3 regions of the Thalassobacillus hwangdonensis genome follow, and region 1 is predicted to be linked to each of the others. Evidence: riboswitches for the same ligand, from Rfam matches in the RefSeq annotation. Region 1 holds a riboswitch; each other region holds the start of a gene.
What was found. Region 1 has a riboswitch for cobalamin ahead of ACFQ2J_RS08540 (ribonucleoside-diphosphate reductase subunit alpha). Riboswitches for the same ligand answer to the same signal wherever they lie in the genome.
Positions count from the first base shown of each region.

Region 2: it holds a riboswitch for cobalamin, as region 1 does, so the genes downstream of both, ACFQ2J_RS04890 (DUF4430 domain-containing protein) here and ACFQ2J_RS08540 (ribonucleoside-diphosphate reductase subunit alpha) in region 1, are expected to answer to the same signal.
Region 3: it holds a riboswitch for cobalamin, as region 1 does, so the genes downstream of both, ACFQ2J_RS11940 (acyl-CoA thioesterase) here and ACFQ2J_RS08540 (ribonucleoside-diphosphate reductase subunit alpha) in region 1, are expected to answer to the same signal.

Region 1 is NZ_JBHTKL010000002.1:120,983-131,154, forward strand. Features, by position in the region: gene ACFQ2J_RS08515 (NAD(P)/FAD-dependent oxidoreductase) at 1-172, opposite strand, end outside; gene ACFQ2J_RS08520 (CdaR family transcriptional regulator) at 349-1,551, shown strand; gene ACFQ2J_RS08525 (ammonium transporter) at 1,679-3,061, opposite strand; gene ACFQ2J_RS08530 (P-II family nitrogen regulator) at 3,084-3,425, opposite strand; gene ACFQ2J_RS08535 (ribonucleotide-diphosphate reductase subunit beta) at 3,585-4,622, opposite strand; gene ACFQ2J_RS08540 (ribonucleoside-diphosphate reductase subunit alpha) at 4,636-6,867, opposite strand; cobalamin riboswitch at 7,025-7,203, opposite strand; gene ACFQ2J_RS08545 (class I SAM-dependent methyltransferase) at 7,318-8,034, shown strand; gene ACFQ2J_RS08550 (pyridoxamine 5'-phosphate oxidase family protein) at 8,121-8,543, shown strand; gene ACFQ2J_RS08555 (ArsR/SmtB family transcription factor) at 8,722-9,030, opposite strand; gene ACFQ2J_RS08560 (cation diffusion facilitator family transporter) at 9,023-9,934, opposite strand; gene ACFQ2J_RS08565 (PadR family transcriptional regulator) at 10,102-10,172, shown strand, end outside.
Region 2 is NZ_JBHTKL010000001.1:917,809-927,980, forward strand. Features, by position in the region: gene ACFQ2J_RS04865 (ferredoxin) at 1-68, shown strand, start outside; gene ACFQ2J_RS04870 (helix-turn-helix transcriptional regulator) at 107-562, opposite strand; gene ACFQ2J_RS04875 (hypothetical protein) at 729-1,868, opposite strand; gene sigX (RNA polymerase sigma factor SigX) at 1,858-2,397, opposite strand; gene ACFQ2J_RS04885 (ECF transporter S component) at 2,578-3,078, opposite strand; gene ACFQ2J_RS04890 (DUF4430 domain-containing protein) at 3,084-3,491, opposite strand; cobalamin riboswitch at 3,738-3,921, opposite strand; gene ACFQ2J_RS04895 (ATP-binding protein) at 3,987-5,777, opposite strand; gene ACFQ2J_RS04900 (response regulator transcription factor) at 5,777-6,493, opposite strand; gene ccsB (c-type cytochrome biogenesis protein CcsB) at 6,651-7,832, opposite strand; gene resB (cytochrome c biogenesis protein ResB) at 7,867-9,489, opposite strand; gene resA (thiol-disulfide oxidoreductase ResA) at 9,517-10,062, opposite strand; gene ACFQ2J_RS04920 (pseudouridine synthase) at 10,117-10,172, opposite strand, start outside.
Region 3 is NZ_JBHTKL010000005.1:476,982-487,153, reverse strand. Features, by position in the region: gene argH (argininosuccinate lyase) at 1-471, opposite strand, end outside; gene ACFQ2J_RS11950 (argininosuccinate synthase) at 468-1,724, opposite strand; gene ACFQ2J_RS11945 (manganese-dependent inorganic pyrophosphatase) at 2,074-3,003, shown strand; gene ACFQ2J_RS11940 (acyl-CoA thioesterase) at 3,047-3,517, opposite strand; cobalamin riboswitch at 3,660-3,841, opposite strand; gene ACFQ2J_RS11935 (AraC family transcriptional regulator) at 4,043-4,936, shown strand; gene thiD (bifunctional hydroxymethylpyrimidine kinase/phosphomethylpyrimidine kinase) at 4,970-5,767, opposite strand; gene ACFQ2J_RS11925 (M15 family metallopeptidase) at 5,937-6,503, shown strand; gene ACFQ2J_RS11920 (hypothetical protein) at 6,762-6,992, opposite strand; gene ACFQ2J_RS11915 (type 1 glutamine amidotransferase domain-containing protein) at 7,116-7,784, shown strand; gene ACFQ2J_RS11910 (hypothetical protein) at 7,845-8,447, opposite strand; gene ACFQ2J_RS11905 (GNAT family N-acetyltransferase) at 8,461-8,961, opposite strand; gene ACFQ2J_RS11900 (hypothetical protein) at 8,958-9,128, opposite strand; gene ACFQ2J_RS11895 (AAA family ATPase) at 9,125-9,634, opposite strand; gene ACFQ2J_RS11890 (GNAT family N-acetyltransferase) at 9,624-10,082, opposite strand.

The sequences.
Region 1 (10,172 bases):
TGAACAGCTGACGGATCCCTCCGGCACTTCTAGGAGTGGAAGCGAATTCGTACATTTTATCCTTTTCAAAGACGAAAACGTCACCGTCATACCCCTCTTTCAACAGGTGGTAGGCAACACTCGATCCCATTACACCTCCTCCGACGATGATAATGTCTGCCTTGTGTGACATATAGACATCCTCCTTCCTTTGAGCTGCTTATTACCTTTATATACGTTGGAGGGATAGAAAGTCCATGTGCAAATTACATAAAAAGGGAATAGATAGGATTGGAATATTCAAAATAATCAGTATAATTGGAAATAGATAGACATGCAGTTAAGTTGGTGGGGAGGAGGAAGTGGCCTGTGGAGAGTTATAGGCAATTTGCACAAAACCTGATCAATGAAGCCTCAGAAATTTTATCCTTTCCGATCAGCTTGACGGATGATGAAGGGATGATTATCGGTTCAACTGTAAAAGAGAGAATAGGGACTTATCACTCTGCATCCATTGAGGTCATTAGGGAAAAACAGCCTGTCTGCTATGAAGAAGCGGATGTGGAAGGGATGCCAAACGTGTACCCGGGTGTTGCTGTTCCGTTGATTTTTGAAGAAGAAGCAATTTGTGTGCTTGGCATTGTGGGTAAACCGGCGGAAGTCCTTCCATATGCAAAGCTTGTGAAGCGGTATGCGGAGATGGTATGGCATGAAACGTACCAGAATCGATTGGAAACGCTCGAAGCGAAGAAAATCGATACCTTTGTCCAGCACCTCTTATTCGATCCAGAGCCAGATGTTGCTAGAATAGAAGATTATTGTAATTTGTTGGGTATCGAAGCGAATGTGCCGCGTTGTTGTATCATTATAGAAATCAATGGACAGCAGAAGGGGAGGGAAGTGGCGTTACATGAATCGTTGACCAGCCGCCAGGCATATCGGAATGAATGGTTGAAGGAGAACATAAGCAGGACGTTATGCAACCATGATCAAGACCTGATGACTCAGCTGAATGCAGAGCAATTACTTGTATTCAAGGGTGTTGGGGATTCAGGAAGCGGGAGGCTGAAATCAATTGAATCCGAGTGTCAGAGCCTGATCGAATCGCTTCATTCGAATGGATGGGATCAAGTGGAAGTTTCCATTGGAGATGTGAAGCGCACGATTGGAGACATCGGTTCCTCTTACCATAATGCCAAACATTTGATGGAAGTGGGGAGGAGACTGCAGGTCCCTACTATGATTTACTCTTTTCATGATTGGGGACTGCTTCTTCGCATGGTTCCTTTTTATATCGAACCTTTCCTGAAGCGGAAATTGATCAATCGTCTGGAGCATTTGGTAGGGCACGATGATTTCCAAGTCCTGGCGCAGAATTTCTTCAGCTATTGTGAAAACAATATGAATGTGAGTAAAGCGGCGCGTGAATTATATATTCATCGCAATACGCTCATCTATCGACTCGGAAAAATCGAGGCACTGACGGAACTCGATCTGAATTCGTTCGAACATTGCACCATTCTGTATCTTACTTTGAAGAATACTGGTGTACATCTCGAACATGGAAGATAACAGGGTATTAGGTCAAGTAGTAACAGCGAAGTATGTTGGCGAAGCGGAGGCGAAACAATTGATCAATAAGAAGGACCCGATACAATTCCAATGATTGTAGCGGGTCCTTTTGATATGTTCGAGATTTTTAAGTGGATTTCGTTTCTCTTGAAGATGGTTTGATCGAGTCGAGCCGGTGCAGTAGACCGACGCCGAAGTCGGCATTCACTTCCGGATAATTTTCGTTGAAAATGCTCCTGGAGGACTCATATGCAGCCGATCCATGCTCGGAAAAGTCAAGACCTGCAATCTCCTCTTCCCTGGAAACTCTGATACTTGTAAAGCGGGTGATCAGGAAGAGGGAAAGAGCTGTAGTCCCCATTGTCCACACGATGACAGCCAGTACGCCTGCAGTTTGAATTCCGAGAAGACTCAGGCCATCCCCGTAAAATAGTCCGCCCTCTACAGAGAAGAACCCGATTGCCAATGTACCCCAGATCCCGCAGATTCCATGGACGGCGATTGCGCCTACAGGGTCATCAACCTTCACTACCCGGTCAAAGAATTGAACAGCTTCAACAAGTATGAGGCCAGCGACAGCACCTATGATGATTGCGCCGATCGGAGACACGTTGGCACAACCTGCTGTAATACCTACCAAACCTGCCAATGCTCCATTTAAAGTAAGTGAAGCGTCAATTCGTTTAAACTTCAACTGAGAGTAGAGTGCTGCTGCAATGACTGCTGTTGAAGCGGAAAGCAATGTCGCTACGATAACCTGAGGCACAAGTGTTGGGTCGGCCGCCAGCGTGCTTCCGCCATTAAAACCGAACCAGCCGAACCAAAGAATGAACACACCCAACGCCCCGAGGGGGATATTGTGACCTGGAATTACGTTGACCCTTCCGTTGGTGTATTTCCCGATTCTTGGTCCGAGGAAGAGGACGGTGACCAATGCACCGAGTGCTCCGGTGAGATGGACAACTGTGGAACCTGCGAAATCGACGAAGCCTAGTTCACTCAACCATCCGCCGCCCCACACCCAATGTCCGACTACCGGATAAATGAATCCGGTAATCAACACAGTCAACAATAAATAAGCTCCGAGCTTCATGCGTTCAGCAACAGCACCTGAGATGATCGTGGCACATGTCGCGGCGAATACAGCTTGGAAAATGAAGAAGCCGATGTCTGATTCCTTACCGATCAGGAAGAAACCATCTGCACCGAACAATCCTTCAGCACTTGCTCCGAACATAATTCCATATCCAAGCACGAAAAACAAAACAGAGGCGATCGAAATCGTCATCATATTTTTCATCAGTATATTCAACGCATTTTTCGATCTCGTAAACCCTGTCTCCACCATTGCAAATCCTGCATGCATGAAAAATACCAGAAAAGCAGCGAGCATAACCCAAATCATATCCACAGAACTGATGACCGCCTCTAGTTCTGTGTTCGCCTGTGCGTGTGAAATGGTAGGAATTCCGACAAGACCAGCAAATAAAATCGCAATTTTCTTTTTCATAGATACGCATCCCTTCAAATTTTTAAATTAACGCCGTTCTTCCTTGTTCGCCAGTACGAATCCGATAGACTTCTTCAATGGAAGAAACAAAAATCTTCCCGTCACCGACTTGATCGGTACTGCATGTGGAGAGGATGATATCGATGATCGTGTCAGCCTGGTCATTATCGACGACAAGCTCTACTTTCACTTTGGGGTACAGCTTTATCTCGAATTTACTTCCTCTGAAAATTCCTTCCTGTCCTTGCTGTTGGCCACAACCAGCTACTTCAGAAACCGTCAATCCTCCGATTCCTTCATCATCCAGTCGTTGTCGCAGTGCTTGAAAAGCTTCCGGACGAATAATTGCCTCAATCTTCTTCATTACTCCAACCCCTTATGTTAGGTTTTATAACATCATATGTAATATAATAGTGAAAAGTTTCTGAAAAATCAACCTATTTAAAAATTTATGTTAGAAAACCTTACATGGCGATTCGTAAAAAAAGAAGTATTGCTCCGGAGAACAATACTTCATTATCACTTAAAGGTCATCGAATCCGTTTTCATCTGATACCTTCGTATATTGTCTTGATTTCTGTTCAAAGAAATCGGATTTACCTTCGTCAACGTCCTGATATACTTTTATCCATCTTAAAGCATTTCCTGTATGCTCAGGGAAGGGCTTTTCTGCGCCGAGCTGTTTGCACCGCTTATTTGCCATGAAATAAATATAGGATTTCAGATCTTCAAACGGAATCCCAGGAAAGGAAGTGCCGATGATGCTTTCTGACCAAAGGATTTCAAGCTCCGCCGCTTTCGAAAACGTCTTTGTTACAAAGTTATGGTAATAGTCCTTGTCCAATTCCGGATGCTCATTCAATGTCTCTTTGAAAATATTCGCAAACAATGTGACGTGCAGCTGTTCGTCGCGATTGATGTAATTGATCATCGTACTCGTGGACACCATTTTTCCGTTCCTGGCTAAATTATAGAAGAACGCAAATCCAGTATAGAAAAACAAGCCTTCCAGTACGACATCATATACGATCGATTTCAGGAAGTGATCCAAGGATGGATCGCGTACGAAGTCCTCATATCCTTCCGCTATGAAATTGTTCCGTTCCTTGATGATCGGATCATGCTTCCAAAAATCGAAGATCCGTTCCTGCTCCTGCTGTTCTACTAGGGAAGACAGTACATAAGAGTAGGATTGATTATGGATGACTTCCTGGAAAGCCAGCACCTGCATCAGCGCAGATAGACTGGAGTCCGTCAGATGATCTGCAATTTTACCGGAATAATCCGTCTGAATCGAATCAAGAAAAGCCAATAATCCTATGATTTTCTTGAATGTATCCTGCTCCATTTCCGATAACTGACTCCATTGCTTTAAATCTGTACCCATGTTGATTTCATCGGGCACCCAAAAGTTCGCCAGCATGTTTTTGTACATGGGATATGCCCAGGAGAATCGAATATCGTCCCAGTTGAGTACGTTGGAGCTCTTCCCATTTACTATTCCGGTTGATGCGTTAGGAGCATCGTAGTCGATCAGCTTACGTGTTTTCAATGATTCCATCGTTGAACCCTCCTTAAGATGAGCAGCTTTCGCATTCATAGTCCGTGTTTTGTCCAGAGGTCGATCTAGTATAATAAGTCGTCTTCAGCCCGTTTTTCCATGCGGAGAGATGCAATTCCAACAGCTCTTTGGCTTTGATTGAATTTTTCACGTAAAGATTGAATGAAATCGATTGGTCGATATACTTCTGTCTTATTCCATTCGTTTTGATACTTGCGAATTGATCTGTTTCATGAGCAGCTTTGTAGTACCAGAATGTCTCCTCATTCAAATCAGGGGCTGTGACTGGTATTTTATAATCCTTTTTCTCTTCGGCGTAAGCCTTTCTGTAAATGGGATCGATACTGGCCGTACTACCTGCAATCAACGATGTGCTCGCATTCGGGGCAATGGCCATCAAGTAACCATTCCGCAATCCGTCTGTTTGTACTTGGTCTTTCACACCTTCCCAATCCAACTTTCCTTTCTTAGTCAGCTGCCTTTTTTCGAAGTAAGCTCCAGTATGCCAATCCGATCCTTCGAACATTGGGTAGGATCCTTTTTCTCTTGCCAGATCGGCGCTCGCTTGTATCGTAAGAAAATTGATGGTTTCATAAAGTTCCTCGGTAAGCGTGTTCGCTTCATCTGACTCCCATTTGATTTTCTTCTTGGCGAGCAGGTGAGCCCAGCCGAATGTTCCAAGCCCGATTCCGCGGTATTTATGATTCGTGACTGTTGCCTGCAATACCGGGATGGTGTTTCCGTCAATGACATTATCCAGCATACGCACCTGGATAGGGATGAGTCGTTTTAGAATCTTTTCTTCAGCAGCTCTTCCGAGATTGATGCTGGAAAGGTTGCAGACGACGAAATCACCTGGTCGTTTAACCGAGTAAATCAGACCTTCCGAAGTGAAATAATCCTCCTGGATGGTTGCGGATTGATTTTGTGTGATTTCTGTACATAGATTGCTGCAGTAAATCATTCCTGCCTGATTGTTCGGATTCATTCGGTTGACTTCATCTCGATAGAACATATACGGGGTTCCCGTCTCTAACTGACTGATCATGATGCGCTTCATGATGTCGATGGCAGGAACGGTATTCCTGGAAAGGAGAGGGTGGTTCACGCAGGCCTCGTACTTTTCGCGGAAACTGCCATTCCCTTTTTGTTCATCGTAAAAGTCCTCCAGTGAAAATCCCATCACTTTCCTTACTTCATGGGGATCAAACAAATGCCAGTCTTCTCTGTTTTCCACTGCCTCCATGAATAGATCCGGGATACATACGCCTGTAAAGATATCATGTGTACGCTGCCGCTCATCGCCATTATTCAATCGGCTGTCCAGGAACGGGAAGATATCTTTGTGCCACACATCGAGGTACACAGCTACCGCACCCTGGCGCTGTCCTAACTGGTCGACACTGACAGCGGTATTGTTCAACTGTTTCATCCAAGGAAGCACACCTGAAGAAACACCTTTGAACCCTTTAATGTCACTGCCTCTGCTTCTGATTTTTCCGAGATAGACACCTATCCCGCCGCCGTGCTTGCTGAGCGTAGCGATGGAAGTGTTGCTGTCAAAGATTGATTGCAGGTCATCTTCGACCGTATCGATGAAACAGGAGCTTAGCTGCCCGTAAGTTTTACCTGCGTTCGTAAGCGTGGGTGTAGCTACTGTCATATATAGATTACTCAAAGCCCAGTAAGCTTCTTTGACGAGAGAGATTCTTTTCTCGTCATTCTCTTTTGCCATCAAGGTCATCGCGATGATCATGAAACGTTCTTGTGGAAGCTCCAGTAATGCTTTTTCTTTATTTCTGGAAAGATAACGGTCCGTTAACGTTTTCAAACCGATATAGGTGAAAAATGTATCTTTTTCGGGATCTATTACTTTTTCTAACGCTTGCACATCCTCGGTGGAGTAGGTTTCCAGAAGGAAGGGGCTGTAGATTCCTTCGTTGATCAAACGTTTGATCAACGTGTGAAATCCGGTGTACACGTATGACTGATTCCTGTTTTTCTTCGTTTCTTCATAAATCTTGGTGCGTAACAAATCCGCTGCTACGAACGTCCAATCTGCCTCCCTCTCATTTATGTAGGACAGTGTTGTAAGTGTGAGCAGATGAATTTGCTCTTCAAATTCCAGTTCCTCCAAGTTCATGTTCGTCAGTTCCTGTTTAAAGGGCGCTGTATCCAGGGAAGGAAACCTCTTTTGCTGCACGTCGATCCAATCCGACCACCTTGCTTGAGGTGCTGCTGTCAATGTATTCACAATAAATCACTCCTTGAAATGTTTTTAGGCAATAAAAAAATCCGCTCCCATTGAGCGGATGAAACCATGGAATAATAAAGATGAATCGATCATCAAATACAAACGTATTATCCCATCGTTTCACCTTCTCAATCCCCGAAGAAGTAGAAACTTCCAACGAACAGTGACAGGTCTCCTGACTCACACCTTCATCTACTTCGACCCTTCCCGTACATGTTGTGTACAGTGGTTTGTCGGTTCGGCGGTGATTACAGTTGCGGGGGCAGTTCCGGATTTGCACCGGCTTCCCTATTAAGCCTATAGGCATCACATGCTCGCTTTACTATATATAGATGTTAAATTCGAAATGATTGATATATATTGTGTCACCTATGATATATCTTTTATTGATAGACTGCAACCGTTATTTTTGAATAGAAGGGTTTTCGCTAAAAGGAGCGAATAAGGAAACAGAAGGATGACAAGGAGGAATACGGTTTGACGGATAATTTTCAATGGCATAGAGAAGCAGAACGGAAATGGGATGAACGAGCCGATTTCTGGAATCAGAAAAGTAAAGCAATGTGGGATGAAGGAAGCAGAAAAACGATCATCCCTTTTCTTGAGAAGCATGTAGCAAATGGATCGTCTGTTGCTGATATCGGCTGTGGCGATGGATACGGTTCCTATAAACTATACAAAGACGGGTATCACGTTACAGGTGTAGATATTTCGACTGAAATGGTCGAGCTTGCAAAAAAGAGACTCGAAAATGAATCGATGACATTCATTCAGGGGGATTTCGTTGATCTTCCATTTGAAGCGGAGAGCTTTGATGCGGTGATGGCGATCAATTGCATTGAATGGACGGAAGTACCCGTACAGGCGCTTAACGAGGTGAAGCGGGTGCTTAAGCCAGGTGGGAAGTTATGTATCGGAATCCTGGGACCGACCGCAATGCCGAGGACGAACAGTTACCGGAGGGTTTTTGGTGAAGAGGTAATCTGCAATACGATGATGCCTTGGGAATTCGCCTCGATGGCAGAAGAAACAGGCTGGCGGATTGTTGATGGACATGGTGTATATAAACGTGAAGTCACGGAACAGCACCTTGAAGACCTCCCGGAAGAACTGAAACAAGCACTGACATTCATGTGGGTATTCATACTTGAAAAATAATCGCCCCCGCACATTTGTCTGTTTATTCCTGCAGAGGTTAAGGGAAACTACCCATATAGTTCATATAATGAAAGGGGTAGTTGAAGTTGAATCAGCAAGAATTGAAAGATAAGATACTTGATGTGTTAAGTGGAAATAAAGTAGGAACACTGGCGACGGTGAAAAATGACAAGCCACACTCCAGGTTCATGACGTTTTTCAATGACGGGCTCACCATCCATACACCTACAAACAAAAAAACGCACAAAGCGGAAGAAATCGATGCAAATCCATACGTTCATATTCTGATCGGGTATGAAGGAGAAGGATACGGCGATGCCTACCTTGAAATCGAGGGGAAAGCGACGATCAGAGACGATGCAGAAGTGAAGGAGAAGCTCTGGAGTGACAGGATGAAACGCTGGTTCGACGGTCCGAACGATCCCGAATATATCGTTTTGGAAATTGCGCCTGAGCAGGTTCGTTTGATGAACGCAGGAGAAGATACACCTGAAACATTGGAACTTTAACTAAAGAGAGGCTTTTTTGGCCTCTCTTTTTGTGTGCAGTTTTTTTCTGGCGAAAATGAGGACTAATCTGGCGATACTCAGCGTTAATCTGGCGAAAATCTGAATTAACTGGCGATAGTCGCAACTAATCTGGCGAACGTCAAAATCCAACTAGATTCGACACATCCACCATCCGCCATCAAGCGTGAAGCGAGTGTTGGATCATTTCGTGAAGCACATTGATCACATGTTCATCATCATGCGAGTAATAAATTGACGTACCTTCCCGGCGTGACTTCACCAATCGAAGGTTTTTAAGAAAACGTAACTGGTGGGAGACAGTAGATTGGCGAAGCTCTAATCGGTCGGCGATTTCTGTCACCGGATATTCTTTCTCGAATAATAAGTTCAATATCCTAATCCTTGTAGGATCGGATAACGCTTTGAATGTCTGGGATACGAGGAATACCGTTTCCTCATCCAATTCATTGGAATGATTTTCATCCATCTTCTGTTCCCCCTTGTTTATCTTTTTCCAACATCGAACAGTATTCATCTTCATATTCAATCTCAATGGTTATATGATCGAGGTGGATGTCTTTGATGATTTCCTTTATCTGTTCTTTTACGTTGCAGACATCATCTTTACCAGCATCTCCGGAAACGACGACGTGAGTGGAAAAAGCGTGATGATCCCCGTCCAATGACCACATATGGGTATGGTGGGTAGAGATAACACTTTCCAGATTCGTCATTTTTGCGATGATATCCTCCAAATCGATGTTGTCAGGTACAGCCTCAAGGAAAAGTCGCATCGTTGAAACCAGATTTTTCACTACGTTGTACAGGATGAAGAGCGTAATACCGATGGACGCAATCGGGTCGAGGATCGGCAGGTCGGCGAAATGCATCACGATACTTACAACCAATACTGCAACCCAGCCTAATACATCTTCCAGCAGGTGCCAGGTCATGACTTTGGAGTTCATTGATGATCCTCCTCGCAAACGGAAAACAGCGGCTCCGTTCACGATGATTCCAAGGATGGCAAGAGCGATCATGCCTGATGTATTCGGCTGTTCAGGATTCAACAGACGTGGAACGGCTTCTGTCAGGATGAAGACAGAGCCGACAATGAGTACGACACTGTTGATCAAAGCTGCCAGCAGGGAAAACCGTCGATAACCGAAGGAAAATGTATCGGATTTACCTTTTTTAGAGTACTTCTCGAGGAACCAGGCTAAACCGAGGGAAAGTGAGTCTCCAAGGTCATGCAGTGCGTCAGAAAGGATCGCCATACTATTTGTCAGGATTCCTCCGACGATTTCAATGATCGTAAAGAAAAAATTCAATAGAAAAGCGACTTTGATATTGCCGCTCGTATCGTGATGATGATGGTGGTGATGAGACATAGGATTCGACCTCCTTTTCGTTATAATATGTATATATGAATATGTGTGCATATATAATGATAAATATGAGAATGTTTTTTGTCAAAAATATTCTGTCATTCCCTTTTGCAATAGCGATTCGATTCCTATATGCTGTAGATACCTTATTATTCTAGGTAGGTGAAAAGATGTTCAATCGTGAACTCGTAAAAGGGAGTACTTCATTGCTGGTACTGCACTTGCTCAATGATCGCGACAT
Region 2 (10,172 bases), on a different contig from region 1:
GCTGCCCTACAGATTCTATCAAGGTTGCTGATGAATCCTTCGATGGCGACCCATTGAAACACGAATAATACTTAACCGCCCAGGATGTCTTGCAAAGGCATCCTTTTTATTTTGTTGAATCCAGTTCGATCAGCTTGCGCTCTGCCTCATCCTCTTCGAACGTACTGTACCAACGGTAATTGCTGTCATCGATAATTCTGTAATGTTTGCTGAGTATATTTTGCTGAAGTGTATAAGCGCCTTTCCTTTCAACTTCTGTCCACCAGACTTTGCCCCCCATCGTCATACCTCTTGGTCGGTCAATCTGATCATGGGCGACCGTTTCGATTACTTCAAAAGGATCTTCCCCTAAAGTGTTCTTCAGGACTTCACTATCCTGAAACAAAGCACAAACCGCAACGATCGTAGTCCAGCTTGCTTCATTCCGTTCTTTTTCGATTTGCACAAGCGTTTTTTTGGAAATGCCAAGTATGTCAGCCATGCGTTGTTGAGTATAACCTTTTTCGACACGTATCAATTTCAGTTTAGGTGAAATACCTTTAATTAAATCTTTTTTATCCATAAAAAATCGTCCCCTTTTCCACACTACTTCCATTTTAACATGTATGAGAATCCTCGTCCCATACAATTGTTAGCAGTATCTTTCGATAGAATAAAATAGACCCGACAAATTCTTAGGAATTCATCGGGTCCACTTCATGTTTTTTTAATCAGGAGCTACTGCGCTCTTATCTGTCATCATACCCATATAATGGATTGATTGCCGCCGGGACTGGTACCGGTTTTGTTAAATCAAGACCATTGATAGATTCTAAACCGGTATTTTCATATAGAACCTCAGAAACTCCGTAGCTTTTAGCTGTAGCCAAGATAGCTTCAATCATTACCAGGGTGTCCTGGTTAGGCTCAAGCTGACCTCCGAACTGTACGATGAGCGTTTGATCCTCTTGTCTGATAGCATTCATTTGAACATTTTCTCGTATCGGTGCAGCTATGTTGGGGGATTGTTCTCCGCGCTTCATGTCGCGTACTGCATCTTCCAATGACGATGCTTCGGTTTCAACAGGAACGAAATAACTGAGCTGATCTGGCTCTGTTTGGAAGACCTTATATACAAACTTCGATTGCGCTTTTTCAGTAGATATAGGCAGGCTCCCTCCGTAATGATCCGTAAATGTTATTGCTTTTGTATCTGAAAAATTGGAGCGGATCATCTGAATGAGGACCTCATCCATCCATACAGGTGTATCGGACTGCTCCGGGAACGAAACTTCAATAGTTCCACCTTGATCCACTGTTTTAAATGATACCCCCTCCAACAGATACTTGCCCAGTCCAGGAACGTTGAACGCACCTACACTATTAAGGCCTTCAATCGTGGAGGTTTCCTTCGGCATGATGAAGGAAACAGGAACTGTATTTTTCCCCTCACCAAGGAACGCACTGTGTATGACCGTCGAAACTGCAGCTTCTTCCTGGAAAAAGAGATGACTTCGTAATGCCAAAGCACTTTCCTCCACTGACTCACTACCATACTTTGCTGCGTCATCCTTTGTTGCAGATCCACTGTCTTCCATGGACGCTTCGTTCATCTCGGCACTGCTGTCTGCCTGATCCCCACTTTCTGAAGCAGAATCCATCCCTCCTGATCCCTGTTGAAGGATAGGAATTACCATTACCATCAGCAGGACGACTGCCACCAGGGAACCGACTGGAACGAGCCATGCCCTTTCTTTTTTTACTTTGTTTTCATTCAGTTGAGGAGATATTTTCTGGTGAAGCTCTTCTTTGCTTAGACGATCCTGCACTCGCGGCAATTCGCCCAATAGCTTTTCGAGCTTCTCATCGTTGTAAGAGTTACGCTTCACGTTGGATTCCCCCCTCTTCCATCTTTTCCATGCGTTCTTTCAGCAGTTTCATCGCCCGATGCTGCGTCGTCTTCACTTTACTGACGCTCCATCCGAGAAGTTCGGCAGTCTCCTTCAGCGTATGTTCCTGGATGAACCGTAAGATGATGACACTTCTCTGATCGACATTCAACTGATCGAGACAATGATAGACTTTCTGTATTTCCTCATTCATCATTGCTATATCTTCAGGAATCGGTGCTGAATCTTTTAGTTCCTCTCCCCGCTCTTTCCAGTCAAAAAAATCCAGTATCCGGTTTCTTTTCCGTTTTTGAGCACGAAAGAAATCGATCGTCACGTGCCTTGCAATCGAAAAGAGCCAAGTCTTTTCACTGCTCTTTCCTTGGAATGTATCGTAGGAATTCATCACTTTTATATAGATTTCCTGAATGAGGTCTTCCGTCTGTTCTTTATTTTTCACCATGTAGAAGACAAACTGGTACAAATCATGATGATAACAATCATACAGACGTTCAAAAACTCGATCCACACTTCCTACCTCCCATTCATAGATTAGTCGTTCAGTTATGTAAAAAAGTTTCACTCTTCCATCATAATCAAAGAGGTCAGAAAAAACTTGGCTTATTGCGATATTTTCTTATACTTTAACCCTATACCAAAGTCTAACTTTCATAAAGCATAAAAAATACCAACCGGAATCCGGTTGGTATCAGGCTAGTGCATGGCGGCTATATCGTTCGAACAGCCTTGAAAAAACAGGTAGCAGGAGCGTGATGAATACGATATTCCCGAACGCATGGTATAGATCGAACGGTAGTCCTGCCAGATAATAGGCCCAAAATGATCCTGCATAGCTGTACATCGTCAACGAAATGATCAGCCCGTAAATGAGGCCACTTACACCGGAAAAAAGTGCAAGCCCCCATTTTGGAATAGTACTGAAATACTTACCGATCAGCCCTGCTGCTGCACCGATCAATGCCCATGCGGTTACCTGCCAAATATACCAGATTCCCATTCCCAGCAGCATGTTGGATAGGAACGTCGTCAAAGCTGCCAAAAGAACTGCCGCCAGAGGTCCCATAAAGAAGCCGGTAAGGATGACAATGGCTGTGACCGGCTGTACATTCGGAATGGCATTCGTTGCAATTCTTCCAGCGATAGCAAGTGCTGAAAGCAATGCAATTAACGTCAGTTTATATGTGTTCATTGCGATCATTCCCAAGCATGAAAATCAAATGCGATCTGATCTCCTGATTCCAATTCGTAGTCATTGGCTCCCACCATCGCTTCTTCCCCATTAATGGTGTAAAACCAGGCTTTCTCTTCGCCTTCCTCAGCAGAAACCCCTTCAACTCCCGTGATGAATCCATCACTTTCTTCTACTTCGAAATTGGCTTTCATCACTTCCATCAACGATTGTCCTTCTTCAAATTCAATTTCTTTCTCCTGAAGGATTTCTTCACCGTTTTCTTTAGAAATGACCACTTCTGCTTTCATTTCCTGTTGTTCATTCTGTTCTGTTTCCGTAGTTTGGTCGGCATTGCCACTTTCGGATTGGCATCCAGTTAGTATTCCGATGCTTAAAAGCAATGCAAACACCATTTTAAGTATTCTGTTCATTTGAACCCTTCCTCTCCTTAATGTTTGTTTCCCAGCTCGTGAAAGGTGAAGGGCGTAAGACAACCTGCGGCTGAAGAATGCCTTAACGAAAAAAGGTCTGCCCGCATAATCATGTATGTTACATGATCGAATGCTTGGGACAGACCTTTTGAGACATCCATTCGAAGACAATCCAGTTTTCATTCATACGTAGATTGCACGTATACGATTCCGACCGGTTGTCTCAAACGCTCAATCCTCGAAGCTTTGAAACTTGAATGGCAGGCAGGTCTACTGACTTGTGCTTATTCCTACTCTGGACCCTTCCCATATCCTTGATACAGTGGATCGTCCATTTCGTAGCACTTACAGTTGCGAGGACAGTTCCGGCATTTCACCGGATTCCCTTTTCAGCTCTAAGAAATAGAGCACCTTCATTCCTTATATAATTCAATTTTCATCTTACCATACGATTATGAAAAGTAAATAGAATGTTTCATAAGTAACAAGATTTTATTACAATTCTTCTGAATTTTCGCCTTTCAATGGTAATTTAAACGAGAATGTTGTCCCTTCACCGAGCCGGCTGTGGACTGCAATCGAGCCTTTATGCGCTTCCACGATATTTTTCGCTATGGCAAGGCCAAGTCCTGTGCCGGTTTTGACATTCTTCCGCTTCCGTGACTTATCAGCCTTGTAAAAACGTTCAAACACGAATGGCAGATCGTCCGCAGGGATACCAGAACCGGAATCCTCGATTTTCGCCTCGATTTCATGATTGTTCTGTTCCAGTTTCACATGAACAGTTCCGTTTTCTTCTGTGTGCCGAATTGCATTATCGATCAGGTTTGTAAACACCTGTTCAATCCGATCCGGATCAAACCTTGCATGACTTACTTCATGTTCGGCCGAAAGCTTCAAATGCACTTGTTTGTCGTTTGCCAGCCCTTGGAACTTTCGAATGATTTTATCCATAAACAGCTGGAGGTTCACTTGTTCCACATTCAAAGTGATGTGACCTGCTTCCATCCTTGCAAGATCAAGCAGTTCATTGACAAGCCTTCCCATACGAAGCGATTCTTCGTAAATGATTTGCGCAAGTTCATTTTTCTCTTTCTTGCTTTCTGCAATATCATCGACAATCGCTTCGCTGTAGCCCTGCATCATCGATATTGGAGTCCGAAGTTCATGGGATACATTCGCAATGAAGTCTTTCCGAAGTTTATCGAGTCTTCGTTCTTCCGTCATATCACGAAGCACTGCCACCGCTCCACGAACCTTCATCTTGTCATAAAGCGGACTCATAATGATGACCCAGGATCTGCCTTGAACTTCTGCCTCGATCATCATTTCGCTTTCTGTCGATAGTACATTTTTGAACATATCCTTTAAGGGATCAGGCAGCTCCATGCGCTCATAACTCATATTAAGCCCCGCGTCTTTTCCACTTTCGAATAGCCACGTGTCCAAATATTGCTCAGCAGGCGGATTTGTGATCAGGATTTTCCCTTCACGATTAATGGTCATGACTCCATCAGCCATTGATCGTAAAATGCTGGCAAGAAGCTCCTTCTCCTGATTAAGCGCATCAATATGAAACTTCAGTTGTCTTCCCATCCGATTGAAAGCCATGGCAAGTTCACCGATTTCATCATGCGTCAGAATCGGAATCTTCGTATTAAACTGGCCTTCTGCAAGCTCCAAGGCGCCTTCCCGCATTTGAATCAGTGGAGAGGTGATTCTGGTAGAAAGGAAGAATGCGAATACCGTCGTCAAGATGATTGCAATTCCTGCACTTAAGAAGATGATTTTGGTCGTCTGTTTCGTCGTTGCTTCGACATTATCCAACGATTGATAGACGAAAACGGCTCCTTCACTATTTTCGAGCGGTGCTCCTACCACCATCAATCCATTATCCAGTTCAGCTGTCTCCGCAATCTTTTTCACAGAATTCCCCGAAAAGACGGAAGTCAACTCTTCATCCGCTTCAATCCATGCAAGATCGATTTGCGGGAGCTTCTCTTCTTCAGAAGCTGAATTCCATACATCTTCCCGATCGAAGAAGATCGACACTCTGCTTGTAGGGTCTTTGATCCTTCCAGCAGTGGCATAGATCAAGCCTCTTTCATCATATTCACTCACAACTTCAGAGACTTTGTTTGCCGTTTGCAAAAGTTCTTCTTCCGCATCCAGCACATGATAGTTTTCAAAGAACTCAAGTAACAGAATAGTAAGGATGAACAGGACGAATGATACGAGTAAAAGAATAGTGAACCATAATTTTCCTACTACACTTCTCCAGAACATCAGTCACCACTTACCTCGAATTTATATCCTACACCCCAGACCGTTACGATCATCTTAGCCGCTTCCTTCGATACTTTACTCAACTTTTCCCTCAGCCGTTTCACATGAGTATCCACAGTACGCAGATCTCCGAAGAATTCATATTTCCAAACTTCCTTCAGAAGCTGCTCGCGATCGAACACTTTATCAGGCGCCTGTGCCAGATAATAAAGCAATTCGTACTCCTTAGGTGTCAGCGTCACTTCCTCTTCATCTGCGAGGACCCTGTGCGCATCATTATCAATTGTCAGATGTGGGAAGACGAGCACATTTTTCGCATGTGTATCTGTATTAAGGAATTTAGTGGAAGAAGAACGTCTCAGCAGTGCTTTCACACGAAGTACGACTTCTCTAGGGCTGAACGGTTTTACGATATAGTCATCCGTACCGACTTCAAATCCCTGTACTCGATTCGTTTCCTCCCCTTTAGCTGTCAGCATGATGACAGGTGTCGCTTTCTTTTCTCTCAATTCCTTGCACACTTCGATCCCATCTTTACCGGGCATCATGATATCTAAAAGAATGACATCGAAATCTTCTTCCAATGCCAGTTCCAAAGCCTGCTCTCCATCCTCCGCTTCTTCCACGAGATAATTCTCGCGTTCAAGGTACATACGGATCAACCTTCTGATGCGTTCTTCATCGTCCACTACTAAAACTCTAGCCTCATTTTCCATAGTAATCCTCCTAAAATCATACGTCTCTATTCAACTCTATTCGCTAATCATCGAAAAACTCCTGCCGATAAGACCTGATAGACACTGCTTATTATCCTCTTTCCAACATAGATATATAGAAAAAAGCTATAGGAAACTGCTTCCTATAGCCTTTTGATCACGCATATGAGTGAAGGCCGGCAATGACAAGGTTGACTGCGATCAGGTTGAACATGATGATTGCAAACCCTCCGACAGCAAGCCATGCTGATTTCGTTCCATGCCATCCCCTTGAAAGACGTAAGTGAAGGAATGCTGCATAAAAGAACCATGTGATGAGTGCCCAGACTTCTTTCGGATCCCATCCCCAGAAGCGATCCCAAGCCTGTTGGGCCCAAATCATCGCAAAGATAAGTGCTCCAAGAGTAAATACAGGGAACCCGATTGCAACTGCACGATAGGATACTTCATCGATAAGATCAGGATTGGTGTTTTTAAGCTTGGGCTGTATAGCAGCAGCAACCCTTTTTCTAAGAATCAATCGTGCGATGCCATAAAGGACAAGACCACTTAGTAACGACCATAGTAATGTATTGAGTTTCCTAGGTGCACCTTCTCCACGCATAAATTCCGGAGCGGTCGTCAAAGGCTGCATCCCGTCGCTGACAAGTTCTCCATCCTGTGGTCCTACAAGCGGTGGAAGCTGATATTCAATCGTCGTCATATTTCCATCCACAGGTGCCTCGATTTGGGCTTGATAATCCATGAAACCGAAGCCGTAGTTGACCACTACGAAACCTACTGTTGCGAAAATGGAGTAGATGACGAATTCAAGCCAGAATGTTTGTTTTGACTTTTTAGTCTGATCCACTTGTCGGATCAGGAAAAGTAATCCTGCGGCAAAACTTACAGCGAGGATCGCTTCACCCAGAGCAGCTGTAGTTACATGTATATATAACCAGTGAGTTTTCAATGAAGGTATCAACGGGGATACTTCCGTTGGAAAGACACTGGCATATGCAATGATAAGCAGTGCCACTGGCAACGTGTACAATCCCAATACATTCAATCGATAGATGAAGTAAATGACAATGAATGCAAATACAAGCATCATTCCGAAGAATGTAGTAAATTCAAATAGGTTACTGACTGGTGCATGCTGGCTTGCAATCCATCTGGTGATGAAATAACCGACTTGAGTCAGGAAACCTATGATCGTAATAGTAATGGCTATCTTTCCAGCTACATCTTTTGATTGATTTCTCTTATCGCGGATCGTACCTGCGAAGAAGAAAGTTGCGATCAAATATAAGAAGAACGCAATCATCAATAGAGTGCTGCTAATCGAACTTAATTCCATGTTCATCCTCCTTGCCTGAGTCAGTCAGCATCGTTCAGCTTTCCAACTGTTGTTGGTCGTCAGGTTCTTCAATTCCTGTTCCATCTATAGCTTTTTCAATATCCCGTCTGAGACCGAACCAGTTTTTATTCGTATGTCCGGCAATCCAGACGCCGTCTTCTCTAGGCTGAAGCCAGATGCGACGGTGATTCCAATACATTCCCTGAATGACACCGATCATGAAGATGGCACCCCCAAGGGCAAGAATCGGCAATGTATAATCACGTTTTACAGAAAGACCGGTTACATCACGCACATCGTAGCCAGCTAAGCTGAGTTTATAGTCATTCTCACCGGTTGCATCTATATTCATACCGATACCAAGAAAGCTGATTTCAGGCTGTTCCTGGCCTTCTGGATAGACATAGAATACGAATGCCGGGTTCTTAGGGAACTTAGATTTAGACCTTGGCTGATTTCCATCCAAGTAATATTCAGGATAATACTGATTGATTTCCACTCTCGTACCATTATCCATTTCGTATTCCATTTCAGGTTGTGTCAGGTCGACGGTAAACTCACCCAAATTCTCACTTTCGTCATCTTTAGGGTGCAACTTGAAGGTCATTTCCTTGAACTCATCCTGCTGGAAGCTTGATTGATAGAGCGCGTACCCATCGAATTTCATTGGATAATTCACACGGATATCTCCGCGTTTCACTTCCTCCAATTCCGATTCCTGTCCAACTACAGCATCTTCAGCCTGTTTATAGATAACTGCGTTTGTCTGATAGTTGCTTGGGACCATTCCTCCCTGCTGCTGGATGGATTCCTGATAACGGGGATCATTCTCATCGTATGTCTCGATAATGAAGTCTTCGTTTTTGATGTAATATTGACTATCCGTGCTTGGAATCAATTTCGTTTCGCCTTCCCTCACCCATACGAAATCATCAATGTATAAAGCTGGGAAGAAACGGAGCAATGCGCCAAGCAGGAAGATGATCAGACCGATATGGTTCACATAAGGACCCCATCTGGAGAACCTTCCTTTTTCAGCAAGGATATGTCCTTCCTGCTCCCTGACTTTGTACCTGTGTTTTTTCAAATTCGCTTTAAATGAGTCCAGATCGACATCTGCTTTCGTTTCACCGAATACCCTTTGTCTTTGCAAGAAGGTGTGGTGACGCTTCGGTTTCTGTTTCTTCAATGCACGATGCAGTGGTACGACACGATCGATACTGCATATCACCAGGGATACACCGATCATGGCAATCAGCAGCATATACCATAGAGAACTGTATAAGTTATGGAACCCTAGCTGATAGTAGATCTTACCGGCAAGTCCATACTGCTCCTCATAATGCGTAGTCGCATCCGTACCAGGGGGTATGTACATCTCCTGCGGGAAAATCGTTCCAAGAGAAGATGCAATCAATGTGATGACAATCAACCAAACGCCGACCTTTACAGAGGAAAAGAAATTCCACGTCTTATCAATGATGCTCCTGTTATAGGTTTGGGATCGTCTGGCACTCCCATCATATCTCATGTTAAGGAGTTTACCTTTGTCATTTCCATCAATATGCTGGTTTTCTTCGATCGGTTTTCCGCATGATTCGCACAAGACTGTCCCTTCCGGATTTATGTGCCCACATTCACACTTGATTTTCTTCATATAAAAACCTCTCTGTATCTATCAGACTTATCCTTCTGGCTGAATTTCCTTCAAGTATTGTTCCAACCTTTCCAAAGTCAATGCTCCAATCACTTTCCTCTCGATCTCACCTTCCGGGTTAATGAAATACGTAGAAGGAATCGGACCAATTTTATACAAATCCATCACCTGGTTGCTCTTATCCCAAGGGACCGGAAAAGTAAGGTCATATTTGTCGATGAAGCGATTCACGACAAGTTTCGTACTATCAAGGTTGACGGCGATGATCTCTACACCCTTTTCTTTATATTCGGGATAGAGCTCCTGCATATAGGGCATTTCCTCTTCACAAGGCTTACAATATGTAGCCCAGAAGTTCAGCATGACACCTTTCCCTTCATAGTCTGAAAGTTGCAATGGCTCGTCCTTGCCGAATTGTTCAAGCTGAAAATCCGGGGCGTCATCCCCCACATCGACAGCACTGTCATCTTTTTGCAGGTTTTGAACAATTGCGAGGACGACCAGTCCAACCAAAAGTGCTAGAATGATTGACCGGAAAATCAGTCGTTTTCGTTTTTTCTTTGTTTTATCCATGGCGGTCACTCCCTTCGCAATTATAACATTTAACACTATGGCAAAATGTGAAAATTATTTAACATTTTTTTCTGCAAGGTGGCGCAGCTGTTTCACTTCATGTGGTGTCA
Region 3 (10,172 bases), on a different contig from region 1:
TTGCAGATGCGTGTACCCCGGAAATACGACTTTGGTATTTTGAATTGCCTGGTTGATCAACGCTTGTTGGACGTGAACGAGGCCATCAACTAAATCAGCGACTTGATCTCTTGCATACATCCGCATATCAAGCGCTACCTGGTCATTTCTGCTTCTACCTGTGTGAAGCTTTCCGCTCAACGGACCGATTTCTTCTTTAAGCAAGCTTTCAATGTTCATATGGATGTCTTCATGGGAGACATTCCAGGTCACCTCTCCAGCAAGAATTTTTTGTTGGACCTTATTCAATCCTTCCACGATTTCGTCAGCTTCATGATCGGTCAGGATACCACACTCGCCGAGCATCGTGACATGAGCAATACTTCCTTCAATATCATAAGAGGCAAGCTTATGATCGAACCCGATGGAGGCAGTATATTCTTCCATCAGGGCATTCGTTTCCTTCGTGAATCTTCCTCCCCAAAGCTTCATACTTTGATCGCTTCCTTCACATCTACCTTCACCTTCTGCATAGCTGAGCCAGCCTGCTCCTCTTTATTTACGGAAGCATGAACTTTCGTCGGAAGTCCCCAGAGCTTGATAAAACCAAGTGCTGCTTCGTGATCAAACGCATCCTCTTTTTTATACGTTGCCAAATCGAAGTCATAGAGCGATTGAGCTGATTGGCGACCGATCACCTGGGCATTTCCTTTATAAAGCTTCACTTTCACCACCCCCGAGACATGCTCCTGTGTCTGTGCGATGAACGCCTGCAATGCTTTTGTCAAAGGTGAATACCATAACCCTTCATACACTACCTGCGAAAATTTCTGTTCGACGAGCGGCTTGAACTGTGCTACTTCACGAGGTAACGTAAGTGCCTCCAATTCCTGATGAGCAGCAATTAATGTAACCGCTGCAGGGCATTCATAAATTTCACGTGATTTGATCCCGACGAGACGATTTTCAACGTGGTCGATTCTTCCAACTCCATGCTTCCCTGCTATCTTGTTCAACTTTAAGATGAGGTGGTCGAAAGCCAGCGCTTCTCCGTTCAGCGCTGTAGGCTTGCCCTTTGCGAATTCGATTTCCACTACTTCCGGTTCGTCGGGTGCATCCATCGGATCGGCGGTAAGTTCGTATGCATCCGCAGGTGCCTCCTGCCAAGGATCCTCCAGAATTCCACACTCGTTACTTCTTCCCCACATGTTCTGGTCGATGCTGTACGGATTATCGACGTCAATCGGAATTGGAATGTTATGCTGCTTGGCGTATTCAATCTCCTCTTCCCTCGACATCGCCCATTCGCGGACAGGTGCTACGATCTGAAGCTCCGGGTTCAATGCCGTAATGGCTACATCGAATCTCACTTGGTCATTACCTTTCCCCGTACAACCATGAGCGACAGCAACCGCACCTTCCTGTTGGGCAATCTCCACCAGCACTTTTGCAATTAAAGGTCGGGAGAGAGCAGAAACTAGTGGGTACTTTCCTTCGTATAATAGATTGGACTGCAAGGCAGGCAGTAGGAATTCATCTGCAAATGCCTCCTGCGCATCTACGACATAGGACTTGATGGCCCCGACATCGAGCGCTTTTTGTTTAACAAAATCAAGGTCTTTCCCTTCCCCTACATCCAGCGCTACCGCAATGACATCGTACTCATACTTTTCCTGAAGCCATTTAACTGCAACGGAGGTATCCAACCCTCCGGAATATGCCAAAACAACTTTCTGCTTCTCCATGCGAATCTCCCCTTTGATGTGAATGTTATGAATTATTATGCAATATTAAGTATATTAATTCAAGTGGTTTTTTGAAAAAAGTACTTCGGGCTAGTTTAATAGGAGGCTAAAATCTGTTTTCGCTCACATTTTTGGATTTCCGCCCATATATTCAGATTTTCGCTCATAAATTCGGATTTCCGCTCACAAAACCCCTGGTTTCGCCCACAAATTCAAAATTTCGCTCATAAAGCATTTAGCCCACTGAAGAGAGATTGGAGATATCCGTTGCAAAAAGACTTACAATGATTGAAATTCACCGGTAAAATCATTAAACTCAAGATGAGTTCATAAAAAAGGAGAATCGTTCATGGAAAAAAGACTAGTATTCGGTCATAAGAGCCCAGATACAGATACGGTTTGTTCTGCACTTGTGTATGCAGACTTGAAAAAGAAACTTGGAGAAGATTTTGAAGCTGTCCGCCTTGGTACAGTCAACGAAGAAACAAAATTCGCGTTGGATTACTTCGGTGTAGAAGCACCACGCCAAGTAGAGACAGTTTCAAACGAAGTAAATGAGGTTGCACTTGTTGACCATAACGAACCACAGCAAAGTGTGGATGACTTGAAAGATGTCCGCATTGTGGAGGTTGTCGATCACCACCGCATCTCAAACTTTGAATCTGCAGAGCCGCTTTACTTCCGCGTCGAGCCGGTCGGATGTACCGCTACGATTCTAAGAAAAATGTACAAAGAAAATGGTGTGGAAATCGAAAAGTCCATCGCAGGCTTAATGCTTTCCTGTATCATTTCCGATACACTGCTGCTTAAATCTCCGACATGTACACAGGAGGATATCGATACAGCAAAAGAACTTAGCGAGATTGCAGGCGTTGATCTTGATGCATATGGGTTGGACATGCTTAAAGCGGGTGCCAATACGAAAGACACTTCCGCGGCTGACCTTATTTCCCTTGATGCGAAAGAGTTCCCGATGGGCGATGCAAAAGTGGAAATCGCGCAGGTGAACGTTGTCGATACAGAAGAAGTTCTTGCACGGAAAGAAGAACTTAAAGATGCCATGACTTCCAAAATCGACGACAAAGGTCTGAACCTTTTCGTACTTGCAATCACAGACATTTTGAAAAACGATTCCACTGTCTTGGCACTAGGTAAAAACACAGAGAAAGTAGAAGAAGCGTTCAATACGACGCTTCAGGATGATGTAGCTGTTCTTGAGGGTGTCGTTTCCCGTAAGAAACAAATCGTACCACCACTGACAAATGCATTTAAAGGTTAAAGTTGAAAGCCTCGTCAAATGACGAGGCTTTTGTTCTTACTATTCACTTTAGCGCCGGGCGCTTTTGCCTATGCATTTTTCTAGAAGGAGCTGTATCATACAACCTCTTTTCTTCATCTGTTTCAGGAATGATAGAAGGTACAGGTTTTGGTTTCCCTAGTTCATCCACAGCGACCATCGTCAAGAAAGACTCTGTTGTGACCACTTTCTTCCCTTGCAGTAGATCATCCGCATGCACTTTTACATAGACCTCCATGGAAGTGCGACCTGTCCTAGTGACAAAAGCTTCCAAAGTCAATGCATCGCCTACTTTTGCTGAGGAAAGAAAATCTACAGAGTCAATAGACGCTGTGACTACCACACTATTGGAGTGTTTCATCGCAGTCAAAGCAGCAATTTCATCGATGTAGGCCAACACCTTCCCTCCGAAAATCGTATCCAGATGATTCGTATCTGGTGGTAATACCAGTCTTGTTTGTTTCATTTTTGAATGACTTACTGTCAATGGCTTCATTTAAATCGAATCCTTTCCTTGTAAAATAAAAAAAACACCTTCGTTAAGAAGATGCATCAGAAAAAAATCATTCTATTCAAGGGATCACCATCGATTTTGTACAATGAAGTTTCACGTAACACCCTCCTATCTCCCGTAGGAATTCATGCCCTTCCCTATGGCAGGTCTCCTGGCTCAGAATCATCAGCACATAACCCTTCCCGTATATCTACAGTGGTATATTTATGTACCTTCTCTTTACAGTGGCGGGACCGCGTTGGATTTTCACCAACTTCCCTTTTCAGCTTCATTAAGAATGAAGCCACCATAAGGCATATTCAATTGTAAAAGGAGAAACGAGTCCCCCTGGATTCACTATCGCCTATCCTTTATTATCTGTCAATTCCTTTTAGATATAGAAACATAAGAGTTTCCGATAAATCTAGATTATTATTAGGTATGTAAGTTACATTTAAAGTAGCAAAAATGGTTAAGAACCCTCTGCTGATTACTGCTATTGTAAAGATAAGGTAGGTGGACGCAACAATGGAATATGTGCACTGTATTAAACGAACGCTTGATTATATTGAGGAAAACCTGCAAGAACCTCTCACTTTAGAGCAACTGGCTGAAGTAGCTCAATTCTCGCCTTTTCATTTCCACAGGGTTTTTCAAGCCATGGTTGGGGAATCCGTAATGGATTATGTAAGGAAAAGAAGAATTACTCAGGCAGCAGAGCGGCTCTTTTACTCGAATGATAAAGTGATCGATATTGCATTTGACGTTGGATTTCAATACCACGAATCCTTCAACAGAGCGTTCAAGAAATACTATGGGGTTTCACCTAAAAGCTACCGAAACGCACAACAACTTAGTGGTCCACTGCGAGGCAAAGCCTACCTACCTGCAAATCTAGAATCAGGAGGGTTTACAATGGAACCGAAAATGATTACGAAACCTGCTTTCCACCTTATCGGCTATGGTCTGAAGACAAAAAATCAGGATGGACAAAACAACCAGGACATCCCTGAGTTCTGGCAGCAGTACATCAACAATCAGCTAGGGTTGAACATTCCTAAACCTTTGAACAAAAATGTGGAGTTGGGTGTGTGTACAGATTTCTCCCCGGAAACCGGTGAATTTGTATATGTCATCGGAATGGAAGTGAAAGAAGGCACAGATACACCTGAAGGTATGGTCTATAAGAGTTTTCCGGAATTGGATTATGCGGTCTTCACCACCCCGGAAGCAGATGAGGAGTCCTTCCCTTCTACCATTCAATCTACTTGGAATTACATTTTCACCGAATGGTTCCCACAATCAAGCTATGAGCATCGTGGAACTTTGGATTTCGAGTTATATGATGAAAGGTGTTATGGTACAGAAAATAAACAGATGGACATTTACATCCCCATCCAACCCAGTATTAAAAAAGCGTAACACAAATAGAGTAATGGCTGATCTGACTGGCCATTACTCTTTATTTTTACGGTAAGCTGCCTGATAAGTCGATCCAATTCCCCGCTCGAATGAAACGGCATGCTTAATCGCAGCAGTAACAAAGTCTTTTCCAATTGCCACTGATTCTTCAACAGACTTTCCTTTTGCAAGCTCAGCAGTAATAGCAGCAGCATAGGTGCAGCCCGCTCCACTTGTATGGATGGTATCGATTCGGTCCGCCTTGAATTCTGTGAACGTTTCACCATCATATAAGACATCCACCGCATCTTCCTCTAACGCTCCACCTTTCACTAGCACATAGGAAGGACCTAATTTGTGAAGTTGTTCCGCTGCCCATTTCATTCCATCGACAGTAAGGATGTCATCAAGTTCCAGGATCCGGCTCGCTTCCATAAGGTTGGGTGTGATGATTGTCGCTAAAGGAATCAAGTCCTCTCTCATCGATTCAATCGCCTCATCACGAAGCAATTGCGATCCCATTTTTCCAATCATGACCGGATCGACGACAAGTTTTTCTACCTCTGCTTCCTTGAGCATTGCTGTTACACGCTTGATGATTTCCATCGTGAACAACATTCCGGTTTTAACCGCATCTACCCCGACATGCTCAAGACTCGCATACACTTGCGCCTCGATTGATTCAAGCGGGTGAGTGAAAATCCCCTGCTCTGTAATACTATTGTTTGCGACGATGGCTGTTATCGCGCTCATGCCATATACGTCGCGTTCCTGAAATGTTTTCAAATCGGCCTGGATGCCTGCACTCCCCTGTGAGGCAGATCCAGCAATCGTCAATGCTCTAGGTATCATAACAGCTTTCCTCTCCTATATCCGTTTTCTACATTCTTTCCCTACCATCCACCAGTGTAATCATGAAGCTATCCCACCACAACTTCCGAGCATCAAATCAAGCCTGTTTGTAGAATTTTTGATAGAATTGTAAATAAATAGATTATGTAAGAGAGGAGAGCACACATCATTGATCAAAAACATAATCAGTCTGCTTATTTTCGCTCTCGCTGTAATCAGTATCCTCTACTTTTTACCAATTGATGACATCACATATCCCAATGATGAAATAGAGTTGAAGGAAGATGCACCACTACCTAACGAACTCCATCCAGTTGTCGATGGAAAGAAAGAAGAATTAATCAGCAAAAGCGCTGAAAAAGGAATCGACATCATCATTACTGATGGGTTTCGTTCTGTGGAAGAACAAAATCGTCTTTACGAAAGAGGAAGAAGCACAGGTGGCAACATCGTCACCAATGTAAAAGGCGGTGGCTCTTACCATAACTATGGGCTTGCGATTGATTTCGCACTGCGACTTGATGATGGAAACGTCATCTGGGACCTGGAGCATGACGGCAATGATAACGGGGAGTCTGACTGGATGGAAGTGGTCGCTATTGCTAAGGACCTTGGATTTGAATGGGGCGGAGACTGGCCTGGATTCAAAGATTATCCGCATCTTCAAATGGATTTCGGGTTGAGAGTAGGAGAGTTGAAGCGTGGCTACCGGCCAACGGAAGAGGCGCATGAATGACTCTTTTGACAAAAAGAACTCACCGATATACCATATAAGGTATAATGAGGTGATTTTATGGACGAGAATAAAAAATGTAAGACAGGTTTATGAGGCAGTTCCAAAGATGCGTCTGGTCAAACCGATAAACATGGGGATGACTTACCGAAATTCCCGCCGATATGACCAGGTACCATCGGCATGTTCCTGGTAGGAGCATATATATTAATCAACGAAATTTTCTTCAGATAAGAAGAGCGCTTCCGCAAAGCGCTCTTTTTAATATGCAAGTTTCCGATTGAGTTTTACTAATAAAATGTACAACCCTACACCAAGCAAACTACCAATATAGGCTTTCACAAGCATCATTACAAACGGAATGGCAAACCCAACCATGATTGTGATAACAAGTCCTGCAAGAAAATTCTTGAATGCAATGTACCCGAGATATCCAAAACTGCCACTGAACACACATGTAACAAGAATATAAAACATCAATACCAATACCACACACATTCCTCCGCTTCGTTTTTTTCTTAAGCAAACGGTTTGAGGCAAACAACGATTCCATGTTACAAATGGGACACGGTCAAAAAAGACCGAATCAGGATTCAATTAAAGGAGGCCGACAACATGAGTAACAAACGAGTATTGATGGTAGTAACCAACCATACAAAACTTACAGAAGAACAACAGACAGGTCTTTGGCTTGAAGAGTATGCCGTTCCTTACAAAGCTTTCAAAGATGAAGGTTTTGAAGTGAAAGTAACAAGCATTGAAGGCGGCGAAGTGCCATTGGATCCGAACAGTATTCCAGATGAAGAAGTTCAAGAATGGGCAAAGGCTCAGGAAGAACTGAAAAATACAGCTAAACTTTCCAAAGAGGATGCTGAAGGCTTCGATGGAATTTTCTTACCTGGAGGACATGGAACCATGTTCGATTTCCCAGATAATGAGACCCTTCAGTACGTGCTTCAGCAACATGCAGAGCAAGGCAATGTAATCGGATCTGTATGTCACGGACCAAGCGGACTTGTGTATGCAAGGTATGAAGATGGTACACCGATTGTAAAAGGAAAAAACGTCACCGGCTTTGCTGATTCTGAAGAAATCGGTATGGGATTAGAGCAGCACATGCCGTTCATGCTTGAAACAGAATTACGCAACAAAGGGGCGAATTATTCCAAAGGAGAAGACTGGTCTTCCTATGCAGTAAGAGATGGCAATCTGATTACCGGTCAAAATCCGATGTCGAGTGAAAGCGTCGCTAAAAAAATGGTGGGCGCGTTGAACGAAAAATAGTAAGCAGATAAGATCTCCTCGATCACAGGGAGATCTTTTTTTGTTCTGATAGACTGCACTCTATCTCTGAAGGATCAACACTCCATTGGGGTCGGTACTATCCTCACTCATACCCCACATCGTCACTTCCTTCAGCATGACGTCCTCATCAGTGACACTTGCTATTTTGATATCTTCCCTTCCCAGCAATTGGGTCAGCTTTTCTTCCAAGCCAAATTCAGGCGTACTGATTTTCATATGGTCAATCCTAGCAAAGTCAGCATTTCCCTCATCAATCGCATCCCTATGTGTTTGCAATTCGACGCGGAATTCAAAAGGTGTGCCGATGAAAGTTCTTCGCTCTCCCGGATCAGTTTTCCACCCCATCTCCTCAGCACGAGTACATATTTCATCATGCTGCTGTTGAGACACAAGGAAGCCGATATGATCGAACATCGGTTTCTTCCCCAAACCAAAGGTAATATTGACAGAACCTTTTTTCACTTCAATAATCCGGAAAGCAATCTGTTTCTCCCTGAAATCTTCCCAGTCCAAAGGTGGATGGAAGGATTGAAACTCTCCTTCATGCCTTCCGATTCTTTGGTGCACTGTAAAACCCTGCTCTATATAGAACTTTTCTGTTTCTTCCACGTAAGGAGTCCAAAAGTGGTAATGAAATAACATACATACACCCCTCTTATAATTTCTTCGCCATAATGACCTGAGGATTTGCTTCAGATAATACTGGTGCTGATGGATGAAGTACTTCCCAACCGTTTCGCTTATACATTTGAAGTGCAGCATCATTATCAGTTGCAGTGGTCAATACGGAAGTCTGTTTTGATAGCCCTTTAAATAAGTGCTCTTTCAGTTTACTGGCTATTCCCTTTCTCAAATGATCAGGATTTACAGCCAACTCAACAAATTCAAAACAATCTTCGAGCCACTCTTCTATTTGTGCCTGTGTAAGCTGGTTCACCAGCTTTTCCCGATAAAACTGCCCCGGGAGGCTTGTGTAACCATATGCAAAGCCTAACGTTGATCCATTTTCATCGGTAGCCAACACTCCTTTGAATCCTAGATAGCCTGCATGCTTGGAAATATTCTGTTCTGCAGTTTCCACATCGGAGGAGAACACTCGGCAGTAGAGTTCAGCTACGGAAGTGATGTCTTGTGCTTCGATGCTTTCAATCTTCACCTTTTATCCTCCTTCAGCGCAGCGATCTCTTTTTCTAAATGCTGCATCCGCTCATTCATTTCTTTGCGTGGTGCTTTCAGCCGGTTCTTCACTGCGAGAACCGCTCCAATAATGGCCAGCAGCAGCCCTCCTGCCCCTATTCCGAATAAGATGAAAAAATTGATCACGCATCCCTCCGATTGATGACTTTCATGTTCGACTTGCGTACGATGTGCGTCTTCTTTTCATATGGTGCCAGTTTCTCCAATACCGCAGGCTTTCCAACGGTTTCAAAATGACGGTTCCACTTGAACATTTTCCTAAAAATTTCAAAGGTCGGCGTGTAGTTGGCTTTCTCCAGCTTTAACTTTTGCTTGATGAACCTTGTAACAATACGAATGCGGCGCTTATACATCGGAGTGTCGAGGTAGATGATCTGTTCTGCTTGTTCTAAACTGTCAGCAACCCATTCATGGTGCACCCCTTCGATGATCCAAGCGTCATTTTCAAGAATCGACTTTAGATGTGCATCCCTCTCTTCATCCGTTCTCCTGCGCTCTCCGTCCGGCAGTCGCTCCCAAACGACGTTATCCAATTCGTAATATGGTATTCCCAATTTTATTGATAGCTGTTTCGCCAGTGTCGTTTTCCCGCTAGCTACTGACCCAACAATATGTATTTTCTTATTTGGCATGGATGGTCACCTGCATCAACGGTAGATTCCTATCTTTAAAGACTGTAGAGGGTGTCTCACCAATTTGAACAGCACCCATTTTTTCGTAAAACTCTTTCGCATGAGGGTCGCTGTCAATCGTGAATGACTGGATCCCCAATGACTTCGCTATAGAAATCAGCGAGTTCCATAACTCCCGACCATATCCCTTTCCGATGTGCACCGGATCAATATATAAAAGATCCAATTGCCAGCCTCCCTCATGGATGAATGAGAAGATGCCGACCTTTGTCCCCTCCACTTCAGCTACATAGACATGATGTTGATTTATATATTCTTCCGAAACCGTCAATGCTTCCCGACAGGCTTCAATAAATTGTTCATCATACCCCCAGTAAGATTTCGAGCTTAAGGCTAATTCTGAAAAGAATTCAGCTTCTTCTTTTACGGCAGCTCGTACAGTGACCATCACACCACCCCCACTTATAGTTTACAATATTTCCTAGTGGTTTCCTGTTTGAATTTCCTTTTTTTCTGATTAAAACTAAAGGTTTTCTGA